DNA from 3 places in the Providencia sp. PROV004 genome. Region 1 is predicted to be linked to each of the others. Evidence: predicted binding sites of a transcription regulator. Region 1 holds the regulator's gene; each other region holds the start of a gene.
The links. Region 1 encodes CRP, which controls carbon source genes, mostly activating them, when cyclic AMP is high. Its sites were predicted from a motif close to ATGTGANNNNNNTCACAT; they were not measured.

Region 1 (10,398 bases):
CATTGAAAGACAAACAAAAATTGTGATGGAAGCGACCGACTGTGACCGAACTACTGCAGAAACCGCCCTTCAACAATGTAATCGACACTGCAAAACTGCCATTTTAATGGTGCTATCGGGCTTGAATGCCGATGATGCACGTCAACTGCTCTTAGACAACAACGGTTTTATTCGTACGGCACTCAATATGGCCTCATCCGCCTAATTTGCGGATTTTAATGGGATAAATAGTATGGCTAAAATAACAATAGAAATGATACAGCAGGTCCTACAACACGTTGGAGGACGCCGTAATATTAAATTAGCGGGTAACTGTATGACCCGTTTGCGCCTCACACTCAACGATGACCAACTAGTCGATAAAGCTGCACTCAAACAAATCGCAGGGGTGCTTGGTGTCATTGAGAGTGATGAACAGCTGCAAGTGATCCTTGGCCCGGGTAAAGCACAAACTGCCGCAGACTTAATGAACCAACTGTTGGATAGTGGTGAAGAGGATAGCCATGAGGCAACAACCCAGCCTCAGGATTTAAACGACATTGCCTCCGCAAATAAGCAGCAACTGAAAAAGAAACAAACCAGTGCCGTTCATCGGTTTTTATCCAAATTTGCCACGATATTTACACCGTTAATTCCGGGCTTTATTGCTGCCGGCCTACTATTAGGCTTTGCAACTCTAGCGAAACAAACCTATTTCCCAGCAGGGCTTCCAACAAAGCCTGAAGAGCAGACCCTACTCGTACATACTATTTTATATATGTCAGTATTTAGCAAAGGGCTGTTTAGCTTTCTAAGCATTCTCATTGGTTATAATACTCAAAAAGCCTTTGGCGGTAGCGCGGTAAATGGTGCCATCATTGCTTCACTGTTTGTTCTTGGATATAACCCTGAAATAGCCAAAGGGTTCTATTCTGACATGAATAGCTTTTTCGGGTTGGCTATCGACCCAAGAGGTAACATTATTGGGGTATTGATTGCGTGTATTTTTGGCGCATGGGTTGAAAAACAGGTACGCAAAATTATCCCAGCTAACCTTGATATGATTTTAACCTCAACAATTACCTTATTAATTGTTGGTGCTGCTGTGTTTATCTTTATCATGCCTATTGGGAGCTGGTTATTCTCTGGCATGTCATGGCTGTTTGTTCATTTAAGCAGCAACCCATTCGGAACTGCCATACTTGCTGGGCTATTCTTAATTGCAGTCATGTTTGGCGTGCACCAAGGTTTTGTTCCGGTATATATGGCACTCGTTGAAACTCAAGGTTTTAACTCACTCTTCCCTATCCTAGCGATGGCAGGTGGTGGCCAAGTTGGTGCAGCAATAGCGTTGTATGTTAAAGCCGCAAAAGATTCGGTGTTACGCAATCAGATTCGTGGGGCTATCATTCCAGGTTTCTTAGGTGTCGGTGAACCACTTATTTACGGTGTCACTCTTCCGCGGATGAAGCCATTTGTCACCGCATGTTTAGGTGGTGCCGCAGGCGGTTTCTTTGTTGGGCTAGTGGCTTGGATGGGTTTACCGGTTGGTTTGAATACCGTCTTTGGCCCTTCTGGCTTAGTCGCTATCCCAATGATGACGTCAGCTGATGGGGTGTTCCCTGGAATGTTAGTTTATGTGGGCGGGTTATTCACATCCTACTTATTCGGTTTTATTTTTACTTATTTTTTCGGAACTAAGAACGTGGATTTAGACTAATCGCCTCCCTTACATGTAAAAAGCAGCCCATGGGCTGCTTTTTGATGAGTCATATAAACTGCACTTTTATCAGAAAATCATTCCAACCAAATCAGGGGAACGCACAAAGCCGTTAAAATCCCCATTACCCAGTTAAAAATAAACCAAGCACGGCGGCTACGCAAAAATAGGCTGATTAATGAACCAAACCCCATCCAGATTAAACCCGCCACTAAGTTAACCACCACAAATGCGATACTCATCATTAAAATAGATTGAGTAAATAACTCACCGGGTAAGCTAAATCCCCCTACGGCTCCCAAACCCATCATCCATGCTTTCGGGTTTAAAAACTGCAATAAGCCACCTTGATACCAAGTCACGCTTTTCGCAACTTCGCTATTCGTCTTCAGTGGTGCATAATTTGCCGTCGCTGTTTTCCATGCGAGCCATAACAGGTAGATGCTTCCGGCGACTTTTAAGGCGATATGAATCGCAGGATAGAGCAATAAAAGTGCAGCAATACCGAATGCAGAAAGATAAAGTATGGACTGCATGCCTAACATAATACCAAGGCATAATGTAATCGTATGGCGAAAACCGTAGTTTGCTGCACTTGACGTTAGCAACATATTGTTAGGGCCGGGTGTGACTGCTGCAATGAATAAAAACGTAAAAAGAGAAAAAATCAGCCCCAGTGTCATTTATAATTTAGCCTCAAACTCAAATTTGTTTACTTGCATCACAAAAAAATAACAGTATGTTATGTGACTCACAAGAGTCTCCATTAAATAAAAATAAGGCTATGTCAGAAAACTTTCGTCCAATAAGTTGGGCTAAAAATCCACACCTCCAAACATTACTGCCAAGGATTTTCCGTAGAACACCGAAAATCAAACCTATATGGCAACGGCTTGAATTGCCTGATGGCGATTTTATCGATCTCGCTTGGAGTGAAAAACCCGAGCTAGCAGCGCATAAGCCACGATTAGTGATTTTCCATGGTCTAGAAGGTAATTTTAAAAGCCCTTACGCTCACGGAATGCTAGAAACTGCCCAAAAACATGGTTGGTTGGGTGTGATTATGCATTTTCGCGGTTGTAGTGGTGAACCCAATCGCCAACAGCGAATTTACCATTCAGGTGAAACCAGTGATGCTCGCTATTTTCTCCGCTGGTTGAAACAAACCTATGGTGATGCGCCAACCGCCGCAGTTGGTTATTCTCTTGGTGGCAATATGTTAGCCTGCTATTTAGCTGAAAGCGGTCAAAATGCAGATGTCGATGCGGGTGTTGTTGTTTCAGCTCCTTTGATGTTAGAAGCCTGCTCTTTACGCATGGAAAAAGGCATCTCTCAGTTCTATCAACGTTACTTACTAAATGGCTTGAAACGCAATGCCACCCGGAAATTAGTCCGTTATCCAGGCTCATTACCCTTAAACCTCTTACAATTGAAGCAGCTTAAGCGGATCCGTGAGTTTGATGATGTGATTACTGCTCGTATTCATGGATTTGATGATGCGACAGATTATTATCAAAAATGCAGTGCATTACCCAAGTTAGCTTATATCACTAAACCAACGTTAATTATTCACGCCAAAGATGACCCATTTATGGCGCCTGAAGTTGTTCCTGATTTATCATTTTTACCCCACAATGTGGAATACCAAATGACAGAACATGGCGGGCACGTCGGCTTTGTGAGCGGTACATTCAGAAAACCGCAAATGTGGTTAGAAAGCCGTATTCCTCAATGGCTAACCCCTTATTTAGATAAGGAAATAATGTGATTATTCCTTGGCAAGAACTTGAGCCTGAAACATTGGAAAACCTGATTGAGAGCTACGTATTGCGTGAGGGAACCGACTACGGCTCCCATGAAAAAAGCCTGCAAGATAAGGTTAACGATGTGAAACGGCAGTTAGTTTCTGGCGAAATTGTGCTAGTCTGGTCTGAATTGCATGAATCGGTTAATTTCATGCCTAAGGGAAGTTTTTCTGTATGATGTTTTTATTCCATGGTTCATTTTTACGTCATCTTTTGTCATAAAAAAGTTGCGTGTTTTCCAACATAATCATGTCGTAAAACCATCAAATAAGGCTCACAACCCTAACACCCGTTAATCCGCTTCATGCACTATTGATTAAAATAGTGCTTATAAGCGCAGCACAGGGAGTCCACGATGTCCAAAAAGCACCCAATTATTGCTATCACCGGTTCGAGCGGTGCTGGCACAACGTCAACTAGCCAAGCATTTCGTAAAGTTTTTCACCAATTAAATATCCAGCCTGCAACATTAGAAGGGGATAGTTTTCACCGCTATACACGCCCTGAAATGGATATGGCTATCCGTAAAGCCAGAGAACAAGGCCGGCACATCAGTTACTTTGGCCCCGAAGCGAATGATTTTGCTTTGCTTGAACAAACCTTAGTTGACTATGCAAAAACGGGTTGTGGGCAATCCCGTAAATATCTACATACTTATGATGAAGCGGTACCTTATGGCTTGCAGCCCGGGACATTTACCCCTTGGGAACCGCTGCCAGATAAAACGGATATTTTGTTTTATGAGGGGCTACATGGCGGTGTTGTCACACCGGAACATAATGTCGCACAACATGTTGATTTACTTGTCGGTGTTGTCCCTATAGTCAACCTAGAATGGATCCAAAAATTAATCCGTGATACGACAGAGCGAGGGCACTCCCGTGAAGCCGTTATGGACTCTGTCGTGCGTTCTATGGGCGACTATATTAATTACATCACGCCACAATTTTCTCGCACTCACATCAATTTTCAACGCGTTCCAACGGTAGACACCTCTAACCCATTTTCGGCTAAAGCTATTCCATCACAAGATGAAAGCTTTATTGTGATCCGCTTTCGTGGGCTAGAGCAAATTGATTTCCCCTATTTGCTATCAATGATATCTGGCTCTTTCATTTCTGCAATGAATACAATTGTCGTCCCCGGAGGAAAACTAGGTTTAGCCATGGAATTAATTATGGCGCCAATAGTCGAAAAACTAATTAATCAAAAGGACAACAATTAAATTATTTTTTGATTAATAAATAAGATGCTTATCATTAATTAAGGTAAGCATCTTTTAATTCAAATATACCAATAAAAATTAAATTTATTTTTAGTTTTTTATTTCAAAGCTGTGTGTGACTTCAACGGTTTTCTCTAACATCAATGCGACTGAACAATATTTTTCAGCAGAAAGTTGAACGGCTCGTTCGACCGCTTTTTCCGTTAATTCATTCCCTGTTACAATAAAATGTAAATGGATTTTCACAAAATAACGAGGGGCTTCTTCGCGACGCTGTGAGGTTAATTTCACCTCACAATCCGTAATATCATAGCGGCCCTTTTGTAGAATCGAAACGACATCAATCGCGCTGCAACCACCCGCAGCCATTAGCACCATTTCCATTGGGCTTGGGGCGTTATCACCTGCATTGCCGTCCATCATCACTTGGTGCCCAGACGCAGACTCCCCTAGAAAAGAAAGTCCTTCAACCCACTTAACTCTTGCTTCCATTATATTTCCCCTTGAAATGAAATCGGTTTAAAGGCTACATTGTTCCATAGATACAATGAATGTTATATCAACTTTATTTGGCTGAAGCGATACAGGGAAGACTTTCTTTATTGGATATGCTACAAACAATACTTAGTTGATAGGATTAAGATCAAAACTCAACGGTTTAATTGATCATATTATAGTGTTGATATCAATTTGCGTTACCCAAAGCAATCAAAAACGCTGAAGCAATCAGCTGTTAGATTATTTAAAGGTATATAAGGCAAATTAATATGCTAAGCTAGTGACTTTAAAGCCAGCCTTTCTAGTATGTTTTTCTGAATGGCTGCAATAACATACAGAGGATAACGCTAATGGTTCTCGGCAAGCCACAAACAGACCCTACTCTTGAATGGTTTTTGTCACACTGCCATATTCATAAATATCCATCCAAGAGCACTCTTATCCATCAGGGTGAGAAAGCAGAAACCCTTTACTATATCGTTAAAGGTTCGGTGGCTGTTTTAATTAAAGATGAAGAAGGCAAAGAAATGATCCTCTCTTACCTGAATCAGGGGGATTTCATTGGTGAGCTTGGGTTATTTGAAGAAGGGCAAGAACGTACTGCGTGGGTTAGAGCCAAAATAGCCTGCGAAGTTGCTGAAATTTCTTACAAAAAATTCCGTCAATTAATTCAGGTAAACCCTGATATTTTAATGCGCCTTTCTGCGCAAATGGCTAGTCGCTTACAAACAACATCTGAGAAAGTCGGTAACCTCGCATTCTTAGACGTTACAGGCCGTATTGCTCAAACGCTATTAAACTTAGCTAAACAACCTGATGCAATGACACACCCAGACGGTATGCAAATCAAAATTACTCGTCAGGAAATAGGCCAAATCGTGGGTTGTTCCCGTGAAACAGTCGGCCGTATTCTAAAAATGTTAGAAGACCAAAACCTGATCTCTGCACATGGTAAAACCATTGTTGTTTACGGTACTCGTTAATTAACCTTTCAGCCTGGCCACCTTTGGCTGGGCTATTTATTTATCATATTAAATTCTAATAAAATCGCTTCTTTATATTCTCTTTATCACTTCCCCTTATAGAATAATAATTATTATCTTATTAATTAGGGAAATATTTATGACCATTACATTAGGCTATTTATCGGGTAATCCGACGATTTTCAAAAAAATCATTAATTCCGATGATTTCATCAAAAAAATTTTTACGATTACCTCTTCACTGAAAAAAAGTCCACTTGATACGAATAACCAGCTAAAACCAACTCGTACCTGTAGCACTGAGAGTATTGATTCCGCCTATGAGAGCGACTTAGAAGAAACCAATAATATTAAGTGTTTAAGCACTGGTGAATTTTACGAAAAAGTCAATCAATTGAAAATTAAGCTATACGGAAAATATTCATCTACTTTTCTTTCTGAGCAAAGTACAGACTCATTAATAAAAGAAAATAGAGTTATTCTTGACCAATACAAAGAACTCCCCAAAAAAAATGCTGAATATGCTGATTTTTTATATCGCGATATTAGAATCCCTGGCATTAACAATAAAAGTCTACAAGAAAAAAAAGAGATTATAAAAAAATTTGTATTACCTAAACCTCTAACTAATAAAAATGGTTCAATGCTTCCTTTAAAAAAACAAATCATTCAAGAGTCTATTCGTCATATCACACTACCTTCCGTGGGTATAAAATATAAAACAGAAAGCAAATTTAATAAGAAATTAGTTTATATACATTACAAAATTTGTGAAGAAAATCGGCCTAATCAAAGAATCACCTCTTTGCCAAAAACCACTTTTGAGTTCAAGGGAAATATACCGCAAACAAAGTCATCATTACTAAGAGCACAACGAATAAAAGAACATTATAATTTATCGAGTAAAATTACCACACAGAAAACCAGCCTTAGCAAAGATAACTTAGCAAAAAATAAAATTTTAGTTAATAGTTCTGATTTATTAAAAATAATAGAAAAAGAATACCAATTTACCCAAGAAATGAATAACCATATAAAAATAATCGCTGAAATAGACGCCCAAATGAAGACTAACTCTCAATTACTAGCACTTTACAAGTCACCAATAATAAAATAAGTAAAATCGACTTATTATTCAATCAATTAAAATATTTGCATTGGCTAGAACAAATCCAAACACAAATATCACACACATGTAAATAAATAATCATAAACATCGATTTATTATATTAACTAACCTAAAAACAACCCAAAATAGCATTAATTGATAATTAAGGATCTCTCATGCACATAGACACCATCAATAGAAATGTAAGCAATCCCATCTTTAAAAAAAACATAGCATTAGAAATAGCGGAAAATTATTTCCCAATAATTAAGAAAATACGTAATACTAGATTGAATAATTTCATTCATTTATTTAGTTTTAACAAAAAAAACAAAGTAAATATGGATTCAAAGTTTTACTTAGAGTTAAAAAAAATAGAAACCAAAAAAAATGAGAATAACTCACGATTAAAAGTCGAATTAAATCAAAATAAAATAATATCATTAGAAAATGAACTACTTAAAAAGTCGTTTGAAATATCCCCAACAGTAAAAAACACTAAAGATGAAATTAATAGAAAAATAAGTAACGCATTAAAAATAGACAAGCCCTATGTAGAAGAATTAGTCAACAATAAAATAATTAAAGAACAGAATGACCTAATAGACCATTACACATACCATATTAAAAATATAGAATTAATTGAAACTAAAGAACAATTAAAAAATGATATATACAAATTAAAATTAGAGATAAAAAACGAGTCAAAAATAAGAGGGATTTATTATCTTGAAAAAAAACATGAAATATTAGAGTCATCATATAAAGAGATAGAAAATACATTTGGGGTGGAAGACCAAAATGAAAATTTAAAATCATTAATTAATTTACAATTAATCATTAAAAATTTATTAATTAAAGAATTAGATGATATTAAAAACAAAATTCATAATATAACGTTAAATAACTATAATAAAAAATCCATTAACCCCAAAAAAAGTCAAATATCGAAAAAATTAATGGAAGAAAAAAACAGCGTAACCCCAGAAGAGTCAATAATTAAAAAAAATTTAATTATCTGTGATGAAGATGGTACCCCTATTTATCATGATGAGGACCATAACTTTGATTTTGATGACGAATTAACTTTTTTAGCGAAGCCCGAAACCAATGAAATGGAAGATTCGTCATTAGTTAAAACACTAAGACTCGAAAATAGAGAATTAAAAAACTCGCTAGAGGAGTTAAGCAATAACTATTTCACTCTGCTTGATAAATTCCATCATAGGTCACACGAATACATTCTAAATACAATAACTCTTACTGACGTACCTCTAGATGATTTATCTACAAATGAAGAAACTATCGTCAAGCAGCCAAGTGAAATTAAACAAAAAACAATAGATAGTAAAGAGAACGTCACGGCAAAAAATACACAGAACAATCGTAGTTTAATGCAGAAAAAAACAGTTGTGAATTATTCACATTCCCATAACAGTCAATGTCTGGCTGCTGGCATCACCATATCCAGCACACCAGAACAATTGCAACAAAAACAAATAGAATTAAAAGCGAAAAATACAATAAAAATATCTGGCCGAAATAGAACGTAATATTAACGATACAAGTTGCAGAGACAGAAATGCCTCTGCAACTTTTCAATAAACCACTAATTCAATAACTTACCAATCGCCGTTTCTAATTTCGCCATGCCGCTATTAATTTCTTCCTCGGAAATAATCAGTGAAGGCGTAAAACGTAAAACATTGGTGCCGGCATTGAGCATCATCAGACCTTCTACTGCACTGGCTTGCAGGATATCTTTCGAGCGATCCAATAGTTTGCCATCTAATTCAGCGCCAATTAATAACCCCATTCCTCTGATCTCAGAGAAAATGTGATATTTATCATTCAGTTTATTTAAATGAGCGACAAATAATTCACGACGCTTTTCGACACCATTTAATACTTCCTCAGTATTAATAATATCAAACGCCGCATTACCAACTGCACACGCTAAGGGATTGCCACCATAGGTGGTACCGTGCGCACCCACTTCCATGGTTTTTGCCACTTCTTCAGTGGTGATCATTGCACTAATAGGGAAACCGCCACCCAATGCTTTTGCCGTGGTTAAAATATCAGGCACAATATTGTAATGCATATAAGAAAATAATTTACCTGTACGGCCCATACCGCTTTGTACTTCATCAAAAATCAACAAGGCATTATTTTCATCACACAGCTTACGAACTCCTTGCAGAAATTTCGCTGTTGCTGCGGTGACGCCACCTTCACCTTGTACTGGCTCAAGAACAACTGCGCAGGTATTTTCATCAATGACCGCTTTGACAGCATCAAGGTCATTAAATGGCACATGAATAATATCCGCAGGTTTTGGCCCAAAACCATCCGCATATTTTGCTTGCCCACCGACCGAAACAGTAAATAATGTGCGTCCGTGGAAAGCTTGTTTGAAAGCGATAATCTTAGTTTTATAGGGGCTGTATTTAGTAATAGCGTAGCGGCGTGCTAATTTAAACGCAGCTTCGTTAGCTTCTGAGCCGGAATTCACAAAAAATGCGCGGTCAGCAAATGTCGCATTCGTGAGCTTTTGTGCTAACTTTAGCGCCTGCTCGTTAGTGAAAATATTACTGACATGCCATAGCTTTTCGCTTTGTTCACGCACCGCAGCCACCAAACTAGGGTGGCAATGCCCCAAAGCAAGAACAGCGATCCCACCAGCAAAATCAATATATTCTTTACCTTGCTGATCCCAAACGCGGCTACCTTCGCCTTTAACTGGAATAAATTCCGCTGGCGAAAAAATAGGTAACATAACTTGATCAAAAGTTTGCCGATTTACTATTGGTTGCTCAGACATACCCCTCACCTGCTCTTATTTAATGCAATTATGAAAATATAAGCATTAAATATGAATAAAAAATCAAAAAAGAGCAATAGCAAAGGGCATAATATGCATAATTAATTTTTTCTGAATACGATTGCTAAATTAATATTTTAGAAAATTGTTTAGTAATTCATGGCCTTGTTCACTCAGAATACTTTCAGGATGGAACTGAACACCTTCTATAGGCAAGGTTTTGTGCCGTATTGCCATGATTTCATCAACATCGCCA
Region 2 (10,398 bases), 2.0 Mb from region 1:
ATCCCAATGGCCACAAAGATCAGTAAGATATTGGTACCAAACAAGGTCACTAAGAGGATCACAAAAAACATAAATGGGAAGGAGTTTAAAATTTCTAATATCCTCATCATGATGGAATCCACTTTTCCACCCACATAGCCAGCTAATGAACCATATAAAGTTCCTACCACCACGGCAACTAGCGCAGCTGCAACGCCCACCATTAAGGAAATACGCCCACCAATCGCGACACGCACTAATAGATCTCGGCCTGAAGCATCTGTGCCAAAATAATGTCCAGTTGCCATATCAGGTGGCATTGACATCATTTCCCAGTCGGTATCATCGTACAAAAACGGCGATAACATGGGAGCAAAAATGACAAACAAAGTAATTAAAAATAAGACACATAAGCTGAAAATTGCCGCACGGTTGTGCATAAAACGGCGCCTTGCGTCTTGCCATAAACTGCGCCCTTCAATATCGAGCTGCTCTGAAAAATTCGCCAGAGCTTCACTATTTTTTTGATTCGATAGCATCGTGTTTCTCCGACTTAGTAACGAATTTTAGGGTCAATAACTGCATACAAAACATCGACAATTGCATTAAATGTAATTGTCAGTACCCCAACTAAAATCGTTAAGCTCAATACCAGTGAATAATCACGATTAAGTGCACCATTAACAAAGAGTTGGCCGATCCCTGGTAACCCAAAAATAGTTTCAATTACCATTGACCCGGTAATAATCCCCACAAAGGCGGGCCCCATGTATGAGAGTACGGGAAGCAACGCTGGTTTGAGTGCATGGCGTAAAATGATAGTTCTTAGCGGTAACCCTTTTGCTCGAGCAGTACGAATAAAATTAGAATGCATAATTTCGATCATCGAACCACGTGTAATACGGGAAATACTGGCGATATAAGCTAATGAAAGCGCAACCATGGGGAGCACCATATGTTTTAGGTTTCCTCCATCCCAACCACCGCCAGGAAACCATTTCAAATGAATGGCAAAAATCAGCACCAATAACGGTGCGACAACAAAGCTTGGGATAACAACTCCCGTCATGGCAAACCCCATGACTGTAAAGTCCCATTTGGTATTTTGGTTTAGTGCGGCTATCACCCCTGCGGATACCCCAAACAAAACAGCAACAATAAATGCCGTTGCCCCTAATTTTGCTGAGACCGGAAATGCTTTAGCAACTAAATCATTAACACTGTAATCCTTGTATTTAAATGATGGACCAAAGTCACCTTTGGAAAGCTGAATTAAATAATTAAAATACTGCTTATACATTGGGTCATTTAAATGATATTTAGCTTCAATATTTGCCATCACTTCCGGTGGCAATTTCCGCTCGCCAGTGAACGGACTCCCTGGGGCTAATCGCATCATAAAAAATGAAATGGTAATCAAAACCAAAAGAGTCGGGATGGCTTCTAACAACCGACGAAAAATAAATTTCAACATCGCTCTTTCCTACTTCTATTGCCTAAATAGGCGAATATCTGGCTCCAATAAATGGAGCCAGAGCAACTGTATTAGTGTTTAATAATGTATAAATCTTTTGTATGCAGGTTATCTAATGGGTCTTTGCCACTATAACCACCGACATAAGGTTTCACTAAACGCGTGTTAACATAGTAGTAAAGAGGAACAATACCGGAGTCTTTATCGAGTAATTTTTCGGCTTGTTGATAGAGTTCTGCACGTTCATCATCTGTTTTGACTTGCAATGTTTTTTTCATCACCGCATCAAAATCTGTATTTTTATAATGAACCGTATTATTACTGCTGTAGGAAAGTAACATATTCAGGAAGGAAGAAGGCTCGTTGTAGTCGGCACACCAGCCTGCACGCGCGACATCATAGTTACCTTGATGTCGGCTATCTAAGAAGGTTTTCCACTCTTGGTTCTCTAGTTTCACTTGCGCGCCAATATTTTTCTTCCACATAGAAGAAGCTGCGATGGCAATACGCTTATGTAAGTCTGAAGTATTATACAATAGATTGAATTTTAATGGGTTGGCTTTGTTATATCCCGCTTCTTCTAGCAACTGTTTCGCTTTTTCATTACGCTGCTCTTGGGTCATATTCGCATACCAATCCGGTTTTTCTGTTTTCATACCGCTGGTAAATGGTGGTGTGAAACCATATGCAGGAATATCCCCTTGCGCTTTGACCTTATATGTAATCGTATCTCTATCCATAGATAGCTTTAACGCTTCACGAACACGAGGGTCATTAAACGGCGGTTTTTCATTATTAATTTCATAATAGTAAATACAGAGATACGGGTTTACACGTAACTCATTCGGCATATTTTGTTGTAAGCTTTTAAACTGCTCGATAGGTAAGTTACTGTATGTCATATCAATTTCACCACTTCGATAGCGGTTAACATCAGTGACTTCTGAAGAAATAGGTAAAAATGTAACTTGATCAATAACCGTATTCGCATTATCCCAATAGCTTGGGCTACGTTCTAATACAATGCGCTCGTTTACCGTCCAATCTTTTAATTTATATGCCCCATTCCCCACAAAATTCTGTGGCTGCGTCCATTTAGCGCCATGTTGTTCAATGACTTTTTTATTGACTGGCGACATAGATGAGTGCGCTAATAATTTAGGAATATAAGGGACGGCTTCACTCAGTGTAATAACTAGGGTTTTATCATCAAGGGCTTTAATACCAAGTTCTTCCGGCTTTTTCTTACCCGCAATAACATCGTCAATATTCTGGATGTGAGCATATTGCAAATAACTTGCATAAGGCGATGCGGTATCAGGGTCAGCCAATCGTCGCCAACTATACACAAAATCCTCTGCCGTGACAGGGTCACCATTAGACCACTTAGCGCCATCACGAATTTTAAATGTCCACTCTGTAAAATTTTTATTTTCCCAGCTGGTTGCCGAACCAGGTAAAATTTCACCATCAGGCCCCACTATAGTGATCCCTTCGAAAAGATCTCTCGCTAAAGCGGATTCAGGCACCCCTTCAATTTTATGTGGGTCCAAAGATTGAGGTTCTGAACCATTATTACGAACCATTACCTGTTTTTCTGCCAGTTCAACACCAGCAGGAACCGTTGCAGCAAAACTTGTTGCTATAGAGCCCATTGCTAACCCAGCCATTACGCTAAGTGCAATAATCGATTTATTGATTGATTTACTCATCTTATCGGTTACTCCCATATATATTATTATGATTGTGTGTTGATGCATGTTCACCTACGAGATGAACACTTTTTATAATTATTTAGATATTATTAATTAGGTTCATTTATATATAACCGTTTAATATCCGTATAATCAAGAGGGTCATTACCTTTAAATCCACTAACACTCGGTTTTATCATTCGAGCACTGACACGATAATAAACAGGAACAATAGCCGAATCCTTGTCTAGCAAAGCTTCCGCTTGTTGGTATATCGCATGACGAGATGAAGGATCTGGTGCAATTAACGCTTTCTCAAGTAAGGCATCAAAGTCCGGATTATTATAAAAAGAGGTATTATTACTGTTTTGAGACAGCATCATGTTCAAAAAGGCGGTTGGTTCGTTGTAATCTGCACACCATGTCGCCCTAGCAACATCGTAGTTTCCTTCATGACGACTTTGTAATGATGTTTTCCATTCTTGGTTTTGCAACGTAACTTGTGCGCCAATATTTTTCTGCCACATGGATGCCGCAACAATAGCTTGCTGCTTATTTTGATCTGAAGTGTTGTACAGTAAAGCAAATTTCAATGGGTTTTCTTTGTTATAACCGGCCTGTGAAAGCAAATCTTTTGCTCGTTGGTAACGTTGCTCCGCCGATAAATTTGCCCAATTAGGTAATGTAAAATTGCCATTATTAATAAAGGTTGGCGTAAAGCCATAAGCGACTTTTTGCCCTTGCGCAATAATTTTGTTAGTGATTGTTTCTCTATCTAACCCTAGTTTTATAGCTTCACGCACCCTCGGGTCATTAAACGGCGCTTTTTGATTATTAATTTCGTAATAGAACGTACACAAATAAGGCCGAACATATAACTCATTAGGCCTTTCTTGCTGCATTTTTTTATATAAAACAGGTGGGATTGCAGAATTAGATATGTCAATTTCACCACTACGATAACGATTAATATCGCTCACTTCGGAACTAATCGCTAAAAAGGTCGCTTGCTCAATACGGCTATTCTGGTTATCCCAGTAAAATGGATTTCGTTTGACAACAATACGTTCATTTACCACCCAGTTATCCAATACGTATGCCCCGTTCCCAATAAAATTTTGAGGCTGGGTCCATTTATCGCCATGTCGTTGAATTGCAGATTTATTCACGGGTTTCATAGATGTATGGGAAAGCATATCTACAAAATAAGGCACAGGGTGGCTAAGCGTTACTTGTAAATGTTGCGGGTCAAGCGCCTTCACTCCCAGCGCTGTTGCTGGCATTTTCCCTGCTAAAATTGCATCTGCATTTAAAATATATGCATTTTGTAAGTAACTAGAGTAAGGCGAACCGGTATTTGGGTCAGACAAGCGTTGCCAGCTATACACAAAATCTTCAGCGGTTACTGGCGAACCATCACTCCACTTTGCATCATCTCGTAAAGTAAAAATCCACGTGGTGAAATTTTCATTACTCCAACTTTTAGCAACACCAGGAACCGATTTACCGTCTACATCGGTATACACTAGACCTTCTAATAAGTTTAATATCACATTGCTTTCTGGCACCCCTTCCACTTTGTGGGGGTCAAGTGAAGTCACTTCTGAGCCATTGTTAATTGTAATAACCTGTTTTACTTTTTCTGTGGCACTTGCCTGTAACGTAACAAATAATAAAGAGAGTACACCAAAACCAAGTGTTGATTTGAACATCCTATCCCTCATGATTCATTGATGGTGCTATAACCTCACTAGCAACCTTCTTTATGCTAATATTTAAGCCCTAGTACCGCTATTTCCTTATGGGCAATCCACTTAATGAACTCAAATAATTAAAACAATTAATTAACATTAGTTAGTTAAAAATTTTAAGTAAGTTTTAAAAAAACAGGTGGCATAATTATAATTCATTTATATTACAATGAGTTAATAAAATATTGGTTATATACTATAAGATAGCCCCCAAGCACATTTCCAAACATATCATTAACAAACGCCAATTAGAATAGTGAATAAATTTACATAGCTCACAATTCCTTACTTTTTATCCCTGTTTTAGCAATAAATGCCACATATAATTACAGGCATCATTTTTTTAGACGTGATTATTGATAGCTAAAATTTTAGCCAGCCAATTAAAGAAAAGGGAAATATGCTATCTGAATAGCAAAACTGATATGTGTAATACGAGGTAAATTAGCAGTGGGTATGGCTGCAATAGGGCCGATTTGCAGCCATAAAAAGAAATGAGATTACAATAGGCCTGGGAATATGGCCTTAACACCCGTCACAATAAACTCTATTCCCAGCGACATCAGTAATAACCCCATGATACGAGTCACTACGTTGATCCCTGTTTGACCTAAGTAACGAACCAATAAAGACGCTGAACGAAATAATAACCAACAACAAAAGGCAAAAGCGATACTCGTCAACGCTAAGCCTAAAAAGTTTTGCCAACCATGCCAACGAGATGACCATACAATACAAGAACTTATTGCACCAGGCCCCGCCATTAGAGGTAAAGCTAAAGGTACAACACCAATGCTATCCCTAACCGCAGTTTCCGTTTTTTCTTGCTTGTTCTGTTTGTCTTCACCAATTTTACCGCTAATCATTGACATCGCGATTGTGACGATCAAAATCCCCCCAGCAATACGGAAGGAATCAATTGAAATACCAAATAATTGCAGTATTGAGTCACCAATTAATAATGATGTACATAAAATGATCGCAACTGAGGTATTTGCAATGGTGTTAGTCTTATTTCGCCCAGCATTACTTTGATAGTTTGTCATACTAATAAACACAGGTAATATGCCAACTGGGTTTACAAGTGCAAATAAACCAATAAAAAATTTAATATAACCCGATAAATCAAGTAATGCGCTACTCACCCATTCATTTCCTTAAGCAATTCTCTTTAGAGATTCATTGATACCTTTCATAATTTTACCACCGATGTTATTAATTTCCTTGAGTAAAACAATATTTTCTTTAACTTGCTAAATTTATTTAATATTTAGTTAGATAGACATAGATTATCCGCACGAATTGTTTTGATAATATTAAATTAAGTAATAGATGAACAACATTTATTCAACTTGTGCATAAATACACGTGCTGAAAGGAGTCAGCTTAGCATTTTCGTGATTTAGATCACTTTATTTAATTACCGTTTTGTTAATCTACTCTTAACTGATAGACAGAGCTAATTAGGATATTAACTCAATATTGAATAAGGTTTTTAAGCCAATAAGCGATGATGAGCAGCGTTATTATAGATTACATCTATACTTTCATCTTTAAGCATTTCTTCGTTCTATAGATGCATTGCTCATTGGCTTAAAAAGTTTAACATTTATCAGGAGTAATCTATATGTCCGTAACTAACGTTACCGAACTCAATGAACTCGTTGCTCGTGTCAAAAAAGCTCAACGTGAATTCGCAACTTTCTCCCAAGAAAAAGTTGATGAAATCTTTAGAGCCGCTGCCCTCGCTGCTGCTGACGCACGCATCCCCCTAGCAAAACTTGCTGTCGAAGAATCTGGAATGGGCATTGTTGAAGATAAAGTGATCAAAAACCACTTTGCTTCAGAGTATATCTACAATGCTTATAAAGACGAAAAAACCTGTGGTACGCTATCTGAAGACCCAACATTTGGGACAATTACGATAGCTGAGCCGATTGGTATTATCTGTGGTATTGTGCCAACAACTAACCCGACTTCAACCGCAATTTTTAAATCACTCATTAGCTTAAAAACACGTAACGCTATTATTTTTTCTCCGCACCCTCGCGCCAAAATTGCTACTAACCGTGCAGCACAAATCGTGCTGGATGCTGCTATTGCAGCGGGTGCACCAAAAGACATTATTGGCTGGATTGACTCCCCTTCTGTTGAGTTATCCAATGCCTTAATGCACCATCCTGATATTAACCTGATTTTAGCGACAGGTGGACCAGGCATGGTGAAAGCCGCTTATAGCTCAGGTAAACCCGCTATCGGAGTTGGTGCGGGTAACACCCCTGTGGTGATTGATGAAACGGCAGATATTAAACGTGCTGTTGCGTCTATTCTGATGTCAAAAACATTCGACAACGGGGTTATTTGTGCATCTGAACAATCAGTTGTAGTCGTGGATGAAATCTACAACCAAGTTCGCGAGCGTTTTTCCAGCCATGGTGGCTACCTGCTACAAGGGAAAGAACTCAAAGCAGTTCAAGATATCATCTTAAAAAATGGCAACCTAAACGCCGCTATTGTTGGTCAACCTGCTTATAAAATTGCCGAAATGGCCGGTATTAGCGTGCCAAAAACAACTAAAATCTTAATTGGTGAAGTAAAAACTATTGATGAGTCAGAACCGTTCGCCCATGAAAAACTGTCTCCATTATTAGCCATGTATCGTGGTAAGAATTTTGAAGATGCCGTTGCAAAAGCAGAACAATTAGTTGAAATGGGGGGAATTGGCCATACCTCTTGCCTATATACTGACCAAGATAACCAACATGAGCGAGTTAACTATTTTGGCCAAAAAATGAAAACTGCGCGTATTTTAATCAATACGCCAGCGTCACAAGGCGGTATTGGTGACCTGTACAACTTTAAATTAGCGCCTTCTCTTACACTAGGTTGCGGTTCTTGGGGGGGTAACTCCATCTCTGAAAACGTCGGTCCAAAACACCTTATCAATACCAAAACTGTGGCGAAGAGAGCTGAAAATATGTTGTGGCATAAACTTCCGAACTCAATCTACTTCCGCCGTGGTTGTCTACCTATCGCCCTTGAAGAGATTGCAACTGACGGTGCAAAACGCGCCTTTATCGTAACCGATGGCTATCTATTCAATAATGGTTATGTTGATGAAGTCGTTAGCGTTCTCAAAAAACATCAGATTGAAACTGATGTTTTCTTTGAAGTTGAGGCAGACCCGACATTAACGGTCGTTCGTAAAGGTGCAGCACAAATGCAAGCATTCCAACCTGATGTCATTATTGCATTAGGTGGTGGTTCACCAATGGATGCGGCTAAAATTATGTGGGTTATGTATGAACACCCCGAAACTCATTTTGAGGAATTAGCATTACGTTTCATGGATATACGTAAACGTATCCACCGTTTCCCTAAAATGGGCGTTAAGGCTAAATTAGTTGCTATCACAACGACTTCCGGTACGGGTTCAGAAGTGACTCCATTTGCGGTAGTGACTGATGATAAAACAGGCCAAAAATATCCATTAGCGGATTATGCATTAACACCAAATATGGCAATTGTTGACGCGAACTTAGTCATGAATATGCCTAAATCGTTAACGGCTTTTGGTGGTTTAGATGCTGTCACCCATGCATTGGAAGCTTATGTTTCTGTTTTAGCTAATGAATTTACTGACGGACAAGCACTTAAAGCCCTGAGTTTGTTAAAAGATTATTTACCAGCCAGTTACCACGAAGGTGCTAAAAACCCTGTTGCAAGAGAACGTGTACATAACGGAGCAACACTTGCGGGTATTGCATTCGCAAACGCATTCTTAGGTGTCTGTCACTCAATGGCTCACAAACTTGGTTCAGAGTTCCATATTCCTCATGGCCTTGCGAACGCATTATTAATTTGTAATGTTATCCGTTTTAATGCTAATGATAACCCAACAAAACAAACTGCGTTTAGCCAATACGATCGACCTCATGCACGTCGCCAATATGCAGAAATTGCAGATCATTTAGGGCTCACTAAAGTTGGAGATCGGACGGCTGAGAAAATTGAAAAATTACTCGCATGGTTGGAGGAAATGAAAGCTGATTTAGGCATTCCTAAATCTATTCGTGAGACTGGTGTAACTGAAGCCGACTTCTTAGCCCGTGTAGATAAACTTTCTGAAGATGCATTTGATGACCAATGTACAGGAGCAAACCCCCGCTATCCTTTAATCTCTGAAATTAAACAGTTATTACTGGATTCTTATTATGGTCGTGAGTTTGTTGAGCATCAAGATACGCCTGTGATTGATAAAGAGGAAAAAAAAGCGCCTCAGAAAAAAACAGCCGTAAAAAAAGAAGTAGAAAGGAAAAACGCTAAGAAATAATGTGTTAAACATTATTTAAAATAAAGGCACTACAATTATTGTAGTGCCTTTTGTTTCACTATTTGAAATGGATGGCAGCAAGAATACATAAAATCAATATTATATAAAATAATTTAACCCACTGAGTTGATTTCATTAACTGCTGTAATAATCCGATAACCGAAGCCTATTTTAGTCCCTACACCAAAATATTTCTGCTCATCGAAAATGAAGTGGCTGCTTAGGTATAACGCCCTCATTCATCAACTGAGCTTGTTTTATTGCTTCTGAATAGTGCTTACGACAAACAGAGATATACTTTTCATTACCACCTATATCAACTTGTAAGCCTTCATATACAGGCACCCCATCACTTCCTATACGTAATACCTTGCTCGCCTTACGCCCGCAATAGCAAACCGTTTTTAGCTCAACTAATTTATCAGCCCAAGCAAGCAAATATTGACTACCCTCAAATAATTGTCCTGCAAAGTCGGTACGCAATCCATAACATAAAACCGGAATATCCTCGTTATCGACTATGTCACATAATTCTTCAACTTGTTTTTTTGTTAGAAACTGACATTCATCAATAAGAACACAATGTACTTTTTGTACACTATTTTCTTTTTTGATTAACTCGGCCATATTTGTTGTTGTTGAGTATAGTAACGCTTCCGCAGATAAACCTATTCGCGATGAGACTTTTCCTTGTTCAAAACGGTTATCTATCTCTGCCGTAAAAATAACCGTACGCATTCCTCTTTCATTATAGTTATACGATGATTGCAATAATGACGTTGATTTTCCCGCGTTCATTGCTGAATAATAAAAGTAAAGCTGAGCCATTTGGCTGTTCCCTCAAAATTAATATACATAATAATTTTACCATAAAACATACTTGAGGATTAACAATATTGGTGTAGATGCCCTTTACTTATTGAAAATTTAACTTTTTTTTGGGGCTCAACTTGTACCTTATTGCAAATATTACTTAGCACGTATGCAATAAAAATCAATTTGATATTAACTATAAACAGTTTCAACTAAAGCACATTCCGCTAAAAAGCATCATCAAAAAAAGAAAATTTAAGCCTGACCTTCCCTTCAATTCATTCCGAGTAAAAGTAAAATGAGACACGCCTCTTCTTTTTTGAATTATTTAATCACTAAGATTTTGGCTTATTC
Region 3 (10,398 bases), 320 kb from region 1:
TGGGTCACAACCGTGGTCAGCGGTTAAAATCAGAATGTCATCTTCTTTAACTAATTTCATTAGTTCAGGTAAACGACGGTCGAACAATTCTAATGCTGCGGCATAACCAGCCACATCACGGCGGTGGCCGTATGCTGAGTCAAAGTCCACAAAGTTAGTGAAAACGATGGTGTTATCACCCGCCAGTTTCATTTCTTCTACCGTTGCATCGAACAGTGCATCAATACCTGTGGCTTTAATTTTCTTAGTGATACCAACATGAGCGTAAATATCAGCAATTTTACCGATAGAAACCACTTCACCTTGTTTTTCATCAACTAATTTTTTCAATACTGTTGGTGCTGGTGGCTCTACCGCTAAGTCATGACGGTTACCTGTACGTGTGAAGTTACCGGCTTTATCACCAACAAATGGACGCGCGATAACACGGCCAATGTTATAACCACCTTTGGTTAACTCTTCACGTGCGATTTCGCACAGCTCATACAGTTTATCTAAGCCATAAGTTTCTTCGTGGCACGCAATTTGGAATACGGAGTCAGCAGAGGTATAGAAAATCGGTTTACCGGTTTTCATGTGCTCTTCACCCAGTTGATCGAGGATAACTGTACCGGATGAATGGCAGTTACCTAAATAGCCCGGCAAGTTTGCTTTCTCGACTAAAGTATCCAGCAGCTCTTGTGGGAAGCTGTTTTCTTCATTAGAGAAATAACCCCAATCAAATAGCACAGGTACACCCGCAATTTCCCAGTGACCTGACGGGGTATCTTTACCCGAAGAAATTTCGCTCGCATAAGCGTATGCGCCAATAATTTCTGCATTAGGATCAAGGCCTGCAGGGAATGAACCGCTTGATTCTTCTCCTGCTTTACCTAAACCTAATTTTGTTAAATTCGGTAAATGCAGAGGCCCTTTACGACCAATATCCGCTTCGCCACGTGCGCAAGCATCTGCAATGTGACCCAGTGTGTTTGAGCCTTCATCACCAAATTTATGTGCATCGTGTGCAGCACCGATCCCAAAGGAATCCAAAACCATAATAAATGTGCGTTTCATATTTTTCTCCTGCGGTATTTTTAAATACGATATACCACTAAAATCTTGTGTATTACTCGCTGATTTGGCGATAAACCATTGGTGTAGCTTCAGGTGCTTTATCACCAATCACCATCGCTTCACGCACTTCCTTCGCGGCTTCTTCCCACGCTTTTTCACTATTTGCATGGATAATTGCCAGTGGCGTTTGGGTATCCACTTTGGCACCTAACGCAGCGATATCACTCAAACCAACACTATAATCAATTGGGTCTGTCGCTTTACGACGACCACCACCTAAAGTCACGACAGACATTCCCAGCGCACGTGTATCCATTTGCGTGATAATGCCGTCTTTTGGTGCATAAACCGCTTTGCTCAGCACCGCAGTCGGCAGGTATTTGTTGTAATTTTCAACAAAATCAGCTGGCCCTTTTTGCGCTGCAACCATACGGCCAAACACTTCTGCCGCTTTACCATTGTCTAATACTGCCTGTAATTTTTGACGTGCTTCTTCGCGGTTTGCGGCTAATGAGCCAGACACTAACATTTCTACGCATAGCGCCATGGTGACTTCATAAAGACGTGGATTACGGTATTCACCTGTCAAAAATTGTACAGCTTCACGCACTTCAACGGCGTTACCGGCACTGGATGCCAGTACTTCATTCATATCAGTTAATAATGCGGTGGTTTTACACCCTGCGCCATTCGCGACTTTAACAATAGACTCAGCTAGCTGTTCTGACTTCTCATAAGTTGGCATAAATGCACCTGAGCCAACTTTAACGTCCATCACCAGAGCATCAAGGCCTTCTGCCAATTTTTTACCTAAGATTGAAGCCGTAATTAGCGGAATAGAATCTACTGTCGCAGTGATATCACGGGTCGCATAAAAACGTTTATCTGCAGGTGCTAATGAATTGGTTTGCCCAATAATTGCTACCCCGACATCTTTGATAATGTCACGGAAACGCGCATCATCTGGGAAAATATCGAAATTAGGGATCGCTTCGAGTTTATCTAATGTGCCACCGGTGTGGCCTAAACCACGGCCTGAGATCATCGGTACATAGCCACCACACGCTGCGACCATTGGGCCGAGCATTAATGAAGTGACATCACCCACACCACCAGTTGAATGTTTATCAACTAATGGGCCATTGAGATTGAGTGATTTCCAGTTCAGCACCGTTCCTGAATCACGCATAGCTAGCGTTAATGCAACACGCTCAGGCATGGTCATATCATTAAAATAGATAGTCATTGCCAATGCAGCAATTTGACCTTCTGAAACTGAGTTATCGCGAACACCATTGATAAAGAAACGAATCTCTTCTTCGCTTAATGGCTTACCATCACGTTTTTTACGGATAATTTCTTGTGCCAGAAACACAATATGCTCCTTTAAAGTCGAATTTATCGGCTAACAATATTGCGAAAATTAATAGCTACTGCTTGATTTTTTAACGTCAAAACCCAGCGTATTTAATAAATTTGCTAATAAACTAGAAGCACCAAAACGGAAATGACGGCTATCTGCCCAATTATCACCTAAAATTCGACCAGCTAACGCTAAATATTCTGCCGCTTCTTCTGCGGTACGTACGCCACCAGCAGGTTTAAAACCAACAGTTTTTTCCACACCCATATCATGAATGACTTGCATCATGATTTCTGCGCTTTCTAATGTTGCATTAACAGGCACTTTACCTGTTGAGGTTTTAATAAAATCAGCACCCGCTTTAATGGAAATTTCAGAAGCTTTACGGATTAATGCCGCATCTTTTAACTCACCGGTTTCAATGATCACTTTCAACAGCACATTGGCTGCCGCGCAAGCGTCTTTACAGGCTTTCACTAAGTCAAAACCAATTTTCTCATTACCGGCAATCAATGCGCGATAAGGGAATACCACGTCAACTTCATCCGCACCGTAAGCAATCGCCGCTTTAGTTTCAGCTAATGCGATATCAATATCATCGTTACCGTGAGGGAAATTTGTGACCGTTGCAATACGTACATCTGGAGTGCCTTGTTCACGTAATGTTTTACGTGCAATTGGAATAAAACGAGGGTAAATACAGATTGCTGCTGTATTGCCTGCAGGGCTTTTCGCCTGATGGCACAGTGCGATGACTTTCGCATCAGTATCGTCATCATTTAAAGTGGTTAAATCCATAAGGGACAGCGCGCGTTGTGCGGCCGCTTTTAAATCAGTCATATAACTCTCCAACGTTGTTAATTCTTCAGAACGACACGTTCTTTGTTGGCGAGCGGGCTTGGTTCCTTAAAGATGCTAGTCGGATGCTTTCCGAACTGAGCAGCTGAGATCCTTCTCACCGCATCATGCCCTAGAGTCCTAGACTCTGAGAACTAGCAGTTCCATAGCAGCTTACTAATGCCTATTTGACCATGGAATGATGCCATTTTATGTGCTACAAATCACATTAATCGACTGAATGTTACATTATTAAAATAAAAAATGTGATCACAATCTAATTATAACATCTCTCGCCATCCATTTTTCTCTCAAATGGCTTTTCAATATATTCTTCATCATTAATTGACTAAGTTAAGAATAGTTGAAAATTTACGATTGATATAAAAAGTCACAAAAGAATATAGCGAATCAAAATGAAAACGGAAGGACTATTGCCCTTCCGATTGACTTATTTGAGTTTGAGATGATATTAATCTTACCACCAGATACATAAACTAAATGACTGCTGCTGCGCCTAATGTCAAGAAAAAGCCAGCAATCGTTGCACTCATTAAGTTAGACAGGGTACCGGCCATAACCGCTTTCATACCTAAGCGAGCAACATCACCACGGCGATTTGGCGCCATTCCGCCTAAGCCACCGAGTAAGATAGCGACGGATGAAAGGTTAGCAAAACCACATAATGCAAACGAAATAATCGCTTTAGTATGGTCAGAAAGTACTTGTTTACCTGCCGCCAGAACTTCAGCATCCGCTTTCATGTATTCACCAAAATTCATGAATGCAACAAACTCATTCACGACAATTTTTTGGCCGATGAAAGAACCGGCAATTGTCGCTTCACTCCACGGCACACCAATTAAGTATGCGATTGGGGCAAATAACCAACCTAACAATAATTCAAGTGATAATTGTGGATAATCAAACCAGCCACCAATGCCACCTAAGATACCATTGATCAATGCAATCAAAGCGATAAACGCCAATAACATTGCACCCACATTCAGTGCCAGTTGCATCCCTGATGATGCCCCAGAAGCGGCCGCATCAATGATATTAGCAGGGCGTTCATCTTCAGCGACTAAATCTGTCGCATCAACCCTATCTTTTACATCTTCTGTTTCTGGAACCATCAGTTTGGCGAATAACAAACCACCTGGAGCGGCCATAAAGGAGGCCGCAATCAGGTATTCCATCGGTACACCCATTTGTGCATAGCCCGCCAAAACTGAACCCGCGACAGAAGCTAAACCACCACACATAATGGCAAATAACTCTGATGTCGTCATTGTTGCAATATAAGGACGAACAACCAATGGCGCTTCCGTTTGCCCAACGAAGATATTTGCTGTCGCAGATAACGATTCTGTTCTTGAGGTTCCCAATATTTTTTGCAGGCCACCACCAAGTACTTTAATCACTAACTGCATGATCCCTAAGTAGTAAAGGACAGCAATCAATGAAGAGAAGAAAACAATGATTGGCAAAACGCGGAAAGCAAAAATAAAACCACCGCCGCCAAACAGTTCAAACATTTTATCGGAAACCAAACCGCCAAAGATGAAGCTCATCCCATCTTGACCATATCCAATAACTTTAGAAACCGCGTCAGACATCCCTTGGAGCACACTACGCCCCGCAGGAACATAAAGAACAAATGCACCAATGGCTAATTGAATTAAAAATGCGCCGCCAACTGTGCGTAGCCTAATTGCTCGGCGATTGCTGGAAAATAGAATAGCTATCGCGATAAGTACCGCCATTCCGATAATACTCATAATGAGCTGCATGGAAGGATCCCTGTTCACTTTATTTTAGGTTGATATATAAGGAAACGTGTAAGTCGCCTTGACTCTTAGTTTAATGATTATACCTAGTCATCACCAATAACCCGCAATACTCATCACAAATACATACTGCAATAAACAACAAAAATTCAAGTAATGTGATAAAAATCACAAAATCAACTCAGTTTAGTCTGGAAAGACACTAAAATCCCAATTAACCACAATAAAAACTAAATAGATTTAAATAGCTAATTAATGAAATTATATAAATATTATTTATGATTATGTATACGGTTTTACTGAGGAAGATTAAATAACGACAAACTATTGTTGTAAAGTTGTTGGGCTATTTCTGCAGGGGATTCGTGGCGAAGCTCACATAATGAACGAAAAACCCACTCAATACGCTCAGGTCGATTTGGCTCGCCTTGGAAACCTGAAACAGGCATATCGGGGGCATCCGTTTCGAATAATAATGAAGTCAAAGGAAGTTCTGACATCACATAGCGAGTTTTATTCGCTCTTTCATAGGTAATTGTCCCACCCACACCAATATAATAACCCAGCTTAACAAAGGCTTGCGCTTGAGATAGGCTACCAGCAAAGCCATGTACGACTCCACGAGCAGGAACATCAAAACGACGCAACATCGCCGCTAATGGGTCATGACTTTTACGTGAATGCAAAATAACTGGTAAATCAAACTGTTTCGCTAGCTTTAATTGGGCGGACAATACCACTTGCTGGCGTTCAAACTGAGGGTTTTGCATATAGAGGTCGAGCCCTATTTCCCCTATCGCCACACACTTTTTATTTTTTTGGTTAAGATAATCAACCAAAATATCAATGTGTTGCTCTTGAAACTGGCTCAAATATAACGGATGAAACCCCATAGCAGCATGCAACTGCGAATACCGCTGTGCCAGTTGCCAAACTCGTGCAAAATTATCCACACTCACGGTAGGAATAACAATATCACTCACGCCACTTTGTCGAGCAAGCTGCAAACTTTCAGCGAAGGAATCACTAAAAGGAGGGAAATCAAAATGGCAATGGGTATCGATAAATTGATGTTTAGCCATCACGGTTTTCATTTGCTGATATTGCGGCCAAAGGCATTGACGTGACAGGCTCTGCCACCAATTCCGGAATGAGTTCGTTCGGTACTTGTGGCTCAAGCTGAATATCTAATGGGTTAGACTCAATTTTTTGTGCCAAGGTATGGCTAAAGCGATTTGTGTTGTGCTCAAAGGCATTACCCAGTGCAGCAATAAAATAACGACCACACCGGCGCCCCGTATGGTAATCTTGATTAAGCGAAGACACCTTACTACCCAGTGCACTGCTTTTCAGTGGAACAGGTGGATAAATCTCAAAGACCTGTACATCTTTTGGTGGGTTTTCAATAAATTCTTGTGTTCTACGGTAGCTTTTCAGATGAACTTTCAGCATCGCAGCCATACGTTGTAGGCCATTCTTATCCCCTTCCAGCCACCGAGTCATTCTTTTCACCCATTCAGGGGTAAAATACATTTGGGAAGGCACGGTACGGATCACCACAATAGTCTCTGCACCGCGGCGGTATGCCTCTTCAACTGGGATAGCTGCACTAATGCCACCATCTTGGTAAAGCGTGCCATCAAATTCGACACCTGCCCGGTAAAAGCCAGGGATAGCGCTGGATGCGCGAATAATATCGAGCCAATTGTCAGCGTCAGGTTTTAGAAAAGCGGCTGAAAAATCATCACTGCGGCTTGCTCCCATATAGAATTCACGACCTGAATTTAATAAATCGAGCCCTGCTTGTATACGTAATGGGAATTCTTTTGCTGTGGTGTCGACGAGCCAATCTAAATCAATCAGATGGCCTCCACGGATAAAGCGTAGTGGATTAAAAAATGCCGAATTGGTCGTATAGCGAGTGATCACACGGCGCGCATAACCCGCTTGCCCACAAATATACGCAGACAGGTTTTGAGCCCCTGCTGAAGTGCCTATCATCAGATCAAAAGGGTTGAAGTCAGAAATAAGAAACTCATCCAGTACACCCGCTGTAAAAATCCCTCGTTGGCCGCCACCTTCACAAATCAGGGCAGTTTTTCCCGAGTTAATATTATCAAAGAATGCAAGCGGCTCAATCGTGCCAAGTGTAACTGAAACGTGTTTTCCCATAATGCCTCTAGATGACAGAAGTTCATTTGAAATAGCTCAAAAACAGAATGAGCTTCCTTTTGAAAGCCCACCCTATCAAGATTGTACAATAAATATTCAGCAATATGAGCTATTGAGACATTTATTTATAGATTAGTTAGCAATCACTAAACCATTTTGTACTGATTTTACCCCTTTAACTTGAGAGGCGACTTGGGTAATTTTATCTATCTGATCGGCTGATTTTACAAAGCCTGATAAGTAAACAACACCATTGACGGTTTTAACTGATACGCTGTTACTCGAAATACCTTTCGTACCCAGTAATTTTCCTTTTACGTCCGCAGTAATCGCTGAGTCATCAATGTACTCACCGGTATTTTTAGCGCCACTCGAAATGGCATTCCCAGTGTCTTTACCGGCCATTTCCACTGTCTTAGATGCACTGTCCCATGTTTCTGAAGCTTGTTTTTTCAAAGCACTATCCGATGATGAGCTACAAGCTGCTAGCGTCCAGCTCAACCCAATAACTCCTAACACGCTCAATAGTTTTGCTTTTTTCATAAAAACCTTCCTTTCACTGCAATGGACAACGAATAATATAGCCTAAGTAAAAAAATATAAAAAATAAAGAGAAAGGTAATAAAGACAGAATATTCTTGATGATAAGCACCAAAAAACAGAAAAAGAAGCTTTAAATGAAGTTCGAAATAAGATGACCCACTGACTATTGTTAGCCGTGGGCCATCAACGCAATTAGTGTTCGCGTGTTTTGCGGAATTTAACGTCAGGGTAACGTTCACTGGTGAGGTTAAGATTCACCATAGTCGGTGCGATATAAGATAAGTTATCGCCACCATCAAGGGCTAAGTTTTGCTCATTTTTGCGTTTAAACTCTTCGAATTTCTTCGCATCATCACACTCAACCCAACGCGCAGTAGAAACGTTAACGGCTTCATAGATAGCTTCAACGTTATATTCGCTTTTCAAACGCGAAACTACCACGTCAAACTGCAGCACCCCTACCGCACCAACAATTAAATCATTGTTAGTTAACGGGCGGAAAACCTGTACCGCCCCCTCTTCAGATAACTGAACGAGGCCTTTTAACAGTTGTTTTTGCTTTAATGGGTCACGTAAACGAATACGGCGGAATAATTCAGGGGCAAAGTTAGGAATCCCCGTAAACTTGAGTTCTTCACCTTGCGTGAAGGTATCACCGATTTGAATCGTGCCATGGTTGTGTAACCCAATGATATCCCCTGCATAGGCGTTTTCGACCTGAGAGCGATCCCCCGCCATAAAGGTTAAAGCATCAGAAATAACCACATCTTTTTTGATACGCACTTGGCGTAGTTTCATGCCTTTTTCATAAGTACCTGAAACAATACGCATAAATGCAACGCGGTCACGGTGTTTCGGGTCCATATTCGCTTGAATTTTAAATACGAAACCGGTGAATTTTTCTTCTGTCGCATTCACTTGGCGTAAATCTGTTTGGCGTGGCTGCGGCTGTGGAGCCCATTCAACTAAGCCATCTAACATATGGTCAACACCAAAGTTACCTAATGCAGTGCCGAAAAAGACAGGGGTTAATTCACCCTGCAAAAATGCATCATGGTCAAATTCATGGGATGCCCCTTGAACCAATTCCAGCTCATCGCGTAACTGCGCGGCTAGTTCCTCACCAACAGCGGCATCGAGATCGGGGTTGTTTAACCCTTTAATTATACGGACTTCTTGAATCGTATGCCCTTGGCCTGTTTGGTATAGGATTGTTTCATCACGTAATAAATGATAAACACCCTTGAATAGTTTACCGCAACCGATAGGCCATGTGATTGGACAACAAGCAATTTTCAGCTCATTTTCCACTTCATCCATTAATTCCATTGGATCACGAATATCACGGTCCAATTTATTCATGAAAGTTAAGATTGGAGTATCACGTAGACGGGTAACTTCCATCAGCTTACGTGTCCGGTCTTCAACCCCTTTACCGGAGTCAATCACCATCAAGCAGCAGTCAACCGCCGTTAATGTACGGTAAGTATCTTCGGAGAAGTCTTCGTGCCCTGGGGTATCCAGTAAGTTAACAAGACAATCATTATAAGGAAACTGCATGACAGAGGTAGTAATCGAAATACCACGCTGCTTTTCCATTTCCATCCAGTCAGATTTAGCGTGTTGATTAGAGCCACGGCCTTTTACCGTACCTGCACGTTGAATAGCATGCCCGAACAATAACACTTTTTCAGTGATTGTGGTTTTACCCGCATCGGGGTGGGATATGATAGCAAACGTTCTGCGTGTGCTAACTTCATGGAGAAAGTTCTGATCTGTCATTTAACCGTTCTTTTCGTTTATATACAGATTTGTATAAGCATTCGAAGAGGCTCAATGTGGCTCTTGGCGTCGCAAATCCGTCTTGTTAATCAAAATTGGCGGATATTTTCGCAGATCTTGGGGGTATTAACAATCAAAGCATCGAGGAACAGGCAAAACAGTCCCCCGATGGCTCACTAAATTGGCTCAATAAATACCGCCTTTAGGCACTGACTAAACGGGTAATTTCATCCCCTAGCGCCTGTGTACTAGCATTGCCTCCCATATCGCGAGTCAAATGTTGACGTTGTTTAATCGCTGTTTCTACTGCGGACATGATAGAATCATGCATCTCGGGACATCCCAAATGCTGCATCATCATGGCGGCTGCCCAAATCGTACCAATCGGGTTGGCAATATTTTGCCCTGCGATATCAGGTGCTGACCCGTGAACAGGCTCAAACATCGATGGGAATTGTTTTTCTGGGTTAATATTGGCCGATGGCGCAATCGCAATAGTTCCCGTACAAGCAGGCCCTAAATCAGACAAAATATCACCAAACAGGTTTGACCCGACAATCACATCGTAGAACTCTGGCATTCTCACTAAGTTTGCTGCAAAAATATCAATATGGAATTGGTCAACTTTGATATCTGTGTATTGCTTCGCCATTTCGGCTACACGGCTATCCCAATAAGGCATTGAATGAAATAGCCCGTTAGATTTCGTCGCTGAACTTAAATGTTTTTTCTCGCGTGACTGCGCCAAATCAAAAGCATATTTTAAGATACGGTCGGTACCTTTACGGGTAAAAATACTTTGTTGCAATACCATTTCTTCATCCGTACCTTCGTACTGAATACCGCCAATCGCAG

Region 2: a site for CRP is predicted at 6,294-6,311, ahead of adhE (bifunctional acetaldehyde-CoA/alcohol dehydrogenase). Genes of this name have one in related genera too.
Region 3: a site for CRP is predicted at 3,469-3,486, ahead of deoC (deoxyribose-phosphate aldolase). Genes of this name have one in related genera too.

What each region holds. Positions count from the first base shown of each region.
Region 1 is NZ_CP042859.1:341,074-351,471, reverse strand. Features, by position in the region: gene murQ (N-acetylmuramic acid 6-phosphate etherase) at 1-205, shown strand, start outside; gene murP (PTS N-acetylmuramic acid transporter subunit IIBC) at 233-1,699, shown strand; gene FVA69_RS01550 (LysE family translocator) at 1,777-2,382, opposite strand; gene FVA69_RS01545 (hydrolase) at 2,484-3,467, shown strand; gene FVA69_RS01540 (YheU family protein) at 3,464-3,682, shown strand; gene FVA69_RS01535 (phosphoribulokinase) at 3,860-4,729, shown strand; gene FVA69_RS01530 (OsmC family protein) at 4,820-5,221, opposite strand; gene crp (cAMP-activated global transcriptional regulator CRP) at 5,578-6,210, shown strand; gene FVA69_RS01520 (hypothetical protein) at 6,350-7,327, shown strand; gene FVA69_RS01515 (hypothetical protein) at 7,495-8,871, shown strand; gene FVA69_RS01510 (aspartate aminotransferase family protein) at 8,928-10,142, opposite strand; gene FVA69_RS01505 (aminodeoxychorismate synthase component II) at 10,272-10,398, opposite strand, start outside.
Region 2 is NZ_CP042859.1:2,343,607-2,354,004, reverse strand. Features, by position in the region: gene oppC (oligopeptide ABC transporter permease OppC) at 1-518, opposite strand, end outside; gene oppB (oligopeptide ABC transporter permease OppB) at 533-1,453, opposite strand; gene oppA (oligopeptide ABC transporter substrate-binding protein OppA) at 1,525-3,123, opposite strand; gene FVA69_RS10445 (ABC transporter substrate-binding protein) at 3,258-4,871, opposite strand; gene FVA69_RS10440 (YchE family NAAT transporter) at 5,399-6,043, opposite strand; gene adhE (bifunctional acetaldehyde-CoA/alcohol dehydrogenase) at 6,526-9,231, shown strand; gene FVA69_RS10430 (thymidine kinase) at 9,430-10,059, opposite strand.
Region 3 is NZ_CP042859.1:661,094-671,491, reverse strand. Features, by position in the region: gene deoB (phosphopentomutase) at 1-1,056, opposite strand, end outside; gene deoA (thymidine phosphorylase) at 1,109-2,431, opposite strand; gene deoC (deoxyribose-phosphate aldolase) at 2,480-3,259, opposite strand; gene FVA69_RS02825 (NupC/NupG family nucleoside CNT transporter) at 3,754-5,037, opposite strand; gene FVA69_RS02820 (TatD family hydrolase) at 5,343-6,128, opposite strand; gene FVA69_RS02815 (patatin-like phospholipase family protein) at 6,121-7,218, opposite strand; gene FVA69_RS02810 (BON domain-containing protein) at 7,351-7,761, opposite strand; gene prfC (peptide chain release factor 3) at 7,954-9,543, opposite strand; gene FVA69_RS02800 (tartrate dehydrogenase) at 9,746-10,398, opposite strand, start outside.